2 regions of the Nocardia otitidiscaviarum genome follow, and region 2 is predicted to be linked to the other one. Evidence: riboswitches for the same ligand, from Rfam matches in the RefSeq annotation. Region 2 holds a riboswitch; the other holds the start of a gene.
The links. Region 2 has a riboswitch for S-adenosylmethionine ahead of FOH10_RS26005 (bifunctional o-acetylhomoserine/o-acetylserine sulfhydrylase). Riboswitches for the same ligand answer to the same signal wherever they lie in the genome.
Positions count from the first base shown of each region.

Region 1: linked by a shared signal. The riboswitch ahead of FOH10_RS33380 (rhodanese-like domain-containing protein) and the one ahead of FOH10_RS26005 (bifunctional o-acetylhomoserine/o-acetylserine sulfhydrylase) in region 2 are both predicted to bind S-adenosylmethionine.

Region 1 is NZ_CP041695.1:7,414,491-7,418,428, forward strand. Features, by position in the region: gene FOH10_RS33365 (amidohydrolase family protein) at 1-180, opposite strand, end outside; gene FOH10_RS33370 (FAD-dependent oxidoreductase) at 248-1,657, opposite strand; gene FOH10_RS33375 (Rv0361 family membrane protein) at 1,947-2,435, shown strand; SAM riboswitch class IV at 2,500-2,610, shown strand; gene FOH10_RS33380 (rhodanese-like domain-containing protein) at 2,628-3,050, shown strand; gene FOH10_RS33385 (O-succinylhomoserine sulfhydrylase) at 3,160-3,938, shown strand, end outside.
Region 2 is NZ_CP041695.1:5,767,563-5,771,500, reverse strand. Features, by position in the region: gene FOH10_RS26005 (bifunctional o-acetylhomoserine/o-acetylserine sulfhydrylase) at 1-1,202, opposite strand, end outside; SAM riboswitch class IV at 1,297-1,407, opposite strand; gene FOH10_RS26000 (TetR/AcrR family transcriptional regulator) at 1,420-2,118, opposite strand; gene FOH10_RS25995 (MFS transporter) at 2,256-3,752, shown strand.

The sequences.
Region 1 (3,938 bases), 1.6 Mb from region 2:
CGCCCGTAGGAACGTCTCATCGGTGCCCTGGAAGGACCCGCTGACCACGGCACCACCGTCGATGTCGAAGCGGGACATCCGCCGCTTGTAATCGGCGATGGTGTACGGGTCGGGCAGGTAGCCCTCGTTCTCGATCAGCGGGAACCGCGGATCGATGATGTGGACATGGGCATCGAACACGTGATCAGCATGCCTCACATTGGTGACAAGTGCGGAAAACCTTGTCCGCCTGGTGGATCAGCCCAGGTCAGTTGGCGACTTTGTCCGGCTCGCTGGCGCGCAGCATGTCTTCGCGTTCGACGACCTTGACGCGTTCGCGGCCTTCGGGTTCGCCGAGTGCGCGTTCGTGGGCGTCGAGGCGGTACCAGCCGGCCCAGGTGGTGAAGGGGATGCCCTTGGCTTCGAGGAACGCGGTCACGGCCTCGGGGTCGGGGTTGGCGGCGGGGGTGAAGTCTTTGGCGTCGTCGAGCAGGCAGGCGATGGTTTCGTTGGCGTCGCCCTTGGTGTGGCCGATGAGCCCGACCGGGCCGCGTTTGATCCACCCGGTCACATAGGTTTGGGGCAGGTAGCGGGCCGGGCCGTCGGCGTCCTCGTCGACGAGCACGCGTCCGGCCTCGTTGGGCACGGTCCCGGCCTGGTCGTCGAAGGGCAGCGCGGGAATGTTCTGCGACAGATACCCCACCGCCCGGTACACGGCCTGGATGTCCCAGTCCTTGTATTCGCCGGTGCCCTTGCAGTTGCCGGTGCCGTCGAGCTGGGTGCGTTCGGTGCGCAGCCCGACGACCGTGCCGTCGGAGCCGAGGATCTCGGCGGGGGACTCGAAGAAGTGCAGGAACAGTTTGTGCGGGCGGTCACCGACATCGCGGATGGCCCACTGCTCGAGGGTGTTGCAGATCATGTCGACCTGCTTGGAATGCCGGCGCGCGGCCTCGGAGCCCTCGTCGTAGTCGATGTCGGAGGGGTCGACGATGACCTCGATGGTCGGGGAATGGTCGAGCTCGCGCAGCTCGAGGGGGGTGAACTTGGCCTGGGCGGGTCCGCGGCGACCGAACACGTGCACCTCGAGGGCCTGGTTGGCCTTGAGCCCTTCGTAGACGTTCGGCGGGATCTCGGTGGGCAGCAGTTCGTCGCCGGTCTTGGCCAGTACCCGGGCCACGTCCAGGGCGACGTTGCCGACGCCGAGCACGGCGACCTTCTGGGCGTGCAGGGGCCAGGTGCGGGGGACGTCGGGGTGGCCGTCGTACCAGGACACGAAGTCCGCGGCGCCGTAGGAGCCGTCGAGGTCGATGCCGGGGATGTCGAGGGCGCGGTCGGCGTTGGCGCCGGTGGAGAAGATGACCGCGTCGTAGAAGCCGCGCAGGTCGGCGAGGGTGATGTCGACGCCGTAGTCGATATTGCCCAGCAGTCGGACCTGGGGTTTGTCGAGGACCTTGTGCAGGGCGGTGATGATGCCCTTGATCCGCGGGTGGTCGGGCGCGACGCCGTAGCGGATCAGGCCGAAGGGGGCGGGCATGCGCTCGTAGAGATCGATGCTCACCCCGTCGAACCCGGCGGGGGCATCGGATTTCATCAGCGCGTCGGCCGCATAGATACCAGCCGGGCCGGCACCAACGATCGCGATGCGGAGCGGGCGGGTCGCTGCACTCTGTTCGGTCATCTCTTACGCGCACCCTTACGAGTCGAAATACAATCTTGCGGTCAGTCTTAGCCGTCGTTCTTAGCTTAGGCTAAGTTGACGCCCGAGCTCGGGTCATCCCGAGGCCTCCGACGCTGCAGCGTTGCTGCGCCGTCCTGCTATTCCCCCGCGCGGGCGGAGAATTCAGACGATTCTATCGGTGGGGTAGACCACGGCCCGCCGGGGTTCGGTGAACTGGGCGGATGCCCACTGCATCGGGTACCCGGTGTCGAGCCGCGTACACCCCCGGCGACCAGGCATGATCTAGCTCATGAGTGAGCGAAGCGAGCGGCCGGAAAACTCGGCTGAGCGATCGGAACACACAGCCGGTGAGGATGAACAGTCGATCCCGATCGACCAGACCGGGACCAGGTCGATGCTGCCGTTCCTGGCCGCCGCGGGCATCATCGCGCTGGTCGTGCTGGGAATCGTGATCGCGGGGCTGGTATCCCCGGCTGAGAAGAATGTCACAGATTCCGATCGACTGGCCGTGGCCGCCCGCAACCTCGTCGGCGCGCTGGCCGCGGACGACCCGCTGGGCGATCGCATCGTCTGCGCGGGCTTCGACAACGACCGCTCGCCGGTGCGGATCGAATCCGAGGACGCCGCACCGGCTCTGGAATTCGTGCGCCTCACCGACGCCCGGGTGGACGGCGACCGCGCCACCGCCACCGTCACCGTGCGACTCGACGGCACCGAGAACACCTCGACCTGGAACTTCACCCGCGGCGGCAACGGCTGGGTGGTCTGCGACCGCTGATCGTCCCACTACTCGGACACATGCGTTTGACAGTCGGGCGGTGGTCCGGGCAATCTCAGATCCAGGTCATGAGTACCAGCGCCAAGCCCCGGCTGGCTGGTCGGCAACCCTCCTCCGCGGTGGGGTGCTCCGGGTGACGACCTGGCCACGCACCTCGGTGCGGCAAGTGCGGATTCACAGGAGGTTCAAGCAGTGAGCTATGCGGGTGACATCACGCCACGGCAGGCGTGGGAGCTGTTGCGCGACAATCCGGACGCGGTGCTGGTGGATGTGCGCACCGAGGCCGAATGGCGGTTCGTCGGCGTACCCGATACCGGCGGCATCGGCCGGCCCACCGTCCTCATCGAATGGGTGGACGTCACCGGCTCGCCCAATACCCGGTTCACCGATCAGCTCAAGCAGGCGCTGGCCGAGCGGGACCCCGAGGGCGACGCGCCCGTGATCTTCATCTGCCGGTCCGGGCAGCGCTCCATCGGCGCGGCCACCGCGGCCACCGCCGTCGGCTTCACGCCCGCGTTCAACGTGGTCGAGGGTTTCGAGGGCGCGCTGGACGCGCAGGGACACCGCGGCGGCTCCGGCTGGCGCGCCGAGGGACTTCCGTGGCGGCAATCATGACGCGACCGGTTCCGGCCACCGCGGGCGCGCCGCGGGTTCCGTCGGTCGTGACCGCCACCGCCGTCGCGTATGTGGCGCGTCGGTCGAACCCTGTCGATGGGAGGCAGCTGTGATCACCGGAGGCGCTTTCGACAAGCCCCTGCCCGAGGGCATCGGCCCCGCGACCATCGGCGTCCGAGGCGGCTTGCGCCGCAGCGGTTTCGAGGAGACCTCCGAGGCGCTGTACCTCAGCTCCGGATTCGTCTACGAGAGCGCCGAGGCGGCCGAGGCGTCGTTCACCGGCGATATCGAGCACTACGTGTACTCGCGCTACGGCAATCCGACCGTCGCCATGTTCGAGGAGCGGCTGCGCCTGATCGACGGCGGCGAAGCGTGTTTCGCCACCGCGTCCGGGATGTCGGCGGTGTTCACGGCGCTGGGCGCGCTGCTCGGCGCGGGTGACCGGCTGGTGGCCGCGCGCAGCCTGTTCGGCTCCTGTTTCGTGGTGGCCAACGAGATTCTGCCGCGCTGGGGCGTGGAGACCGTCTTCGTCGACGGTGAGGACCTCGACCAGTGGGAGCGGGCGCTGTCGGTGCCCACCCAGGCCGTGTTCTTCGAAACGCCGTCCAACCCGATGCAGTCGCTGGTGGATGTGCGCCGGGTGGTCGAGCTGTCGCATGCCGCGGGCGCGAAGGTGGTGCTGGACAATGTCTTCGCCACTCCGCTGCTGCAACGCGGATTCGAGCTCGGCGCGGACGTGCTGGTCTATTCCGGCACCAAGCACATCGACGGCCAGGGTCGTGTCCTCGGCGGCGCGATTCTCGGGTCCAAGGACTACATCGACGGTCCGGTGAAGAATCTGATGCGCCATACCGGCCCGGCGCTGAGCCCGTTCAATGCCTGGACGCT
Region 2 (3,938 bases):
AGCTGTGAATGCGTGGTGGAGGCCGGATGGATGACGAGGGAACGCACATCCCCGATGTTAGCGACATGGCTGTGCAGCTCCAGCGCGTCCACGAACTTCTTGCCCGCATCGACGCCCCCGGCGAGCTCGAAGGACACGATCGCGCCCACACCCCTCGGTGCCAGCTGTTTGCCACGCTCGTACCAGGGGGAGGACGGCAGCCCGGCGTAGGACACCGACAGCACCTCCGGCCGCTGGGCCAGGAACTCCGCGACCGCCTGCGCGTTGGCCACGTGCCGCTCCACCCGCAGGCTCAGCGTCTCGATGCCCTGCGCGATGAGGAAGGCGTTGAACGGCGAGACGGCCGAGCCGAGGTCGCGCAGCAGCTGCACCCGCGCCTTGAGCGCGAAGGCGGGCGCACCCAGGTCCGCGTACACCACGCCGTGGTAGCTCGGATCGGGGGTGGTGAAGCCCGGGAACCGCGCCGCGCCGGATTCGTCGCGCCCGGTCCAGTCGAATCCGCCGCCGTCGACGATCACGCCCGCGACCGCGGAGCCATGTCCGCCAAGGTATTTGGTGGCCGAATGCACCACGATGTCGGCCCCGTGGCGCAGCGGCTGGATCAGGTACGGCGTCGCCACGGTGTTGTCCACGATGAGCGGCACCCCGGCGGCGTGGGCGATCTCGGCGACGCCCGGGATGTCCAGCAGCGCGCTGCTGGGGTTGGCCACGGTCTCGCCGTAGAACGCCTTGGTGTTGGGTCGCACCGCCGCCCGCCACTGCTCCAGGTCGTCGGGATCGTCGACGAAGCTGACCTCGATGCCCAGCTTGGGCAGCGAGTAGCGGAAGAGGTTGTAGGTGCCGCCGTAGAGGTGCGGGCTGGCGACGATGTGATCCCCGGCGGCGGCCAGATTGAGGATGGCGAAGGTTTCGGCGGCCTGTCCGGACGCCAGCAGCAGCGCCGCGACGCCGCCCTCCAGGGCGGCGATGCGCTGCTCCACCACGTCCTGGGTGGGGTTCATGATCCGGGTGTAGATATTGCCCGGCTCGGCCAGTCCGAACAGCGCGGCGGCGTGTTCGGTGTCGCGGAAGGCGTACGAGGTGGTCTGGTAGATCGGCAGCGCGCGGGCCCCGGTGGTGGCGTCGGGAGCCTGTCCGGCGTGCACCTGCTTGGTCTCGAAAGACCAGTTGGCCGGTTCGATGGGCGCGGTCGAGTCACTCATGTCCTGCTCCAAGAAAAGTCGCCGAATGGCGGGAAGTCTGACGTTATCGGAAGGCGAATGGGCTTCGACAACAACACATTTCGGTAGACCTCCTACAGTGCGCTTGCGCTCGGCCTTCGAGCGCCCGGTCCTCACCCGGAGCACCCCACCGCAGCTGGAGGGTTGCCGATCAGCAAGCCGGGGCTTGACGCTGATGCTCTTGACCTGATGCGAGATTCTAGCGGGCGGAGGGGTCGGAGTCCGAAGTGGGGCTGGACACACAGACGTTTCCGCAGATACGCAGGAATTCGCGATAGGCCGCGACCACGGCGTCGGCCATGCCCCGGGCGGAGGTGGCGCAGTTGCCGTCGACGGCCTCGACCTCGGTGCCGACCCGCATGATGGTGTGCCAGGTACCCAGCAGCAAACGCACCGGCAGGCTGTCCGCGGGCTGGCCGATGCGCTCGGCGATCACCTCGCCCATCTGCTGGGTCTTGTGCTCGCCCGCGTCGAGACTGCGGGCGCGCACCGCGGCGCTGCCGCGGATGATGTTCTGCATCTGCTGGAACCAGCGGAACGGCACCGGTTCATCGGCCTCGATGATGCGGTCGGTCAGGGCCAGGAAGCCGTCCAGCATCGCCTGCAGCTCGTTGTCGTGCGGCGGCTGCGCCCGCAGATACTCGGCCATGGCCTGCCCCCATACCTCGATGGGGGCGATGACGATCTCTTCCTTGCTCTCGAAGTACCGGTTCACGGTGCGTGGTGAGACGTCGGCCGCGTCGGCGATCTGTTCGACGGTGGTGGCGTCGAAACCCTGGGCGTCGCACAGCTCGAGTGCCACATCGATGATGCGCTCGCGGGTCTGCTGCTTCTTGCGTTCGCGCAGTCCCGGTCGACGGCGTTCCAGGAGATCGGCAGGCGTTGACGACTCGGACATTGCCTCAGTCTATCGCTATCGGGCCGAATTGTGTCATTAACAGCCATCTGTCTGATTGCGACATTTTTCGCTTGACGTCATTTGTCGGTGGGTGCCAGTATGGTCCGGGTTGTTCGTAATGCCCTGAGGAGAACGACGTGACCACTGCGACCGCGACTCGCGAACCCGACGAAATATCCAGACAGACAAGCGCTTCCAAGCGCTGGCTGGCCCTGGGCGTACTCGCCCTGGCGCAGCTCATGGTGGTGCTGGACGCCACCATCGTCACGATCTCGCTGCCCTTCGCGCAGCAGGATCTGCACATCAGCGAGGCCGACAAGCAGTGGATGCTGACGGCCTACACCCTCATCTTCGGCGGCCTGCTGCTGCTCGGCGGCCGCCTCGCCGACTACCTCGGCCGCCGCCGCATCTTCCTGATCGGCCTGGTCGGCTTCGCCGCCGCCTCCGCGCTGGCCGGGCTCGCACAGAACGCCGGACAGCTGTTCGCCGGGCGCGGCCTGCAGGGTGCGTTCGCGGCATTGCTGGCACCCGCGGCGCTGTCACTGGTGTCGATCACCTTCACCGAGGTCACCGAGCGAGCCAAGGCGTTCGGTGTCTTCGCGGGCGTCTCGGCGGGCGGCGCGGCCATCGGGCTGATCGCGGGCGGCGCGCTCACCGAGTACGCCGACTGGCGCTGGTGCCTGCTGGTCAACACCCCCGTCGCACTGCTGGCACTGGTCGGGGCGTACGCCTTCGTCGTCAGGGACGAGCCCGCGCCGCGCACCGGCGGCTACGACCTGCCGGGCGCGATCACCGGCACCCTCGGGCTCATCGCCATCGTCTACGGCTTCACCCGCGCGGCCGAGAACGGCTGGGGCGCGGCATCCACCCTCGGGCTGCTGGCCGCGGGCGCGGCCCTGCTGGTGGCCTTCGTGGTCATCGAACACCGGTCCGCGAATCCGCTGCTGCCGTTGCGCATCCCCGGGGAGATCAACCGGGGCGGCTCGTTCCTGGTGGCGCTGCTCATCCCGATCGCCATGTTCGCCATGTTCCTGAACCTCAGCTACTACCTGCAGATCACCCTCGGGTACTCGGCGCTGAAGGCCGGTGTCGCCTTCCTGCCGTTCCCCATCGGCATCGTGGTGTCGGCGGGTATCGCCAGCGCGGTACTGCCGAAGCTGGGTCCGCGCCCGGTGCTGCTGGCCGGGACCGCGCTGGGCATGCTGGGGCTGCTCTATCTGGCCCAGCTCGATTTCGGTGACGGCTACGCGGCGTCGGTGCTGCCCGCCATGACGCTCATCGCACTCGGTATGGGTGGCGTCTTCGTGGCCATGCAGACCACCGCGCTGCATCAGGTGGACGAGGCCGATTCCGGGGTGGCCAGCGCGCTGCTCAATGCCGCGCAGCAGGTCGGCGGTTCCATCGGCACGGCCCTGCTGACCACCATCTCGGTGCAGGTCGCGCAGCGGTACGTGGCCGACAATCCGACCATCGACAATGTCATGGCCCGGGCCGCCATCCACAGCTACGACGTGGCGTTCTACATCGGTGCGGGCTTCTTCCTCATCGCCCTGCCGATCATCGCGCTGATGATCCGCGACAAGCCGGAGAACCTGCTCGAGGGCGCGGAGAAGCCGGTTCACGTGGGCGTCTGATCCTCGTATCCTCGACTCATAGGCCGCGTGCTTCCTACTTGCGAGTAGCCCTCCGCTGTTCCCGCACAGCGGGGGGCAACCGCGCGGTGAGGTTCATAGCAGCAGTACGCTTGTCTTGCTTGACGCCACAGCGTACGTGGACCTGGCACCACAGGCCCCGTGCCGCGCGCCATGCGTATACGTTGT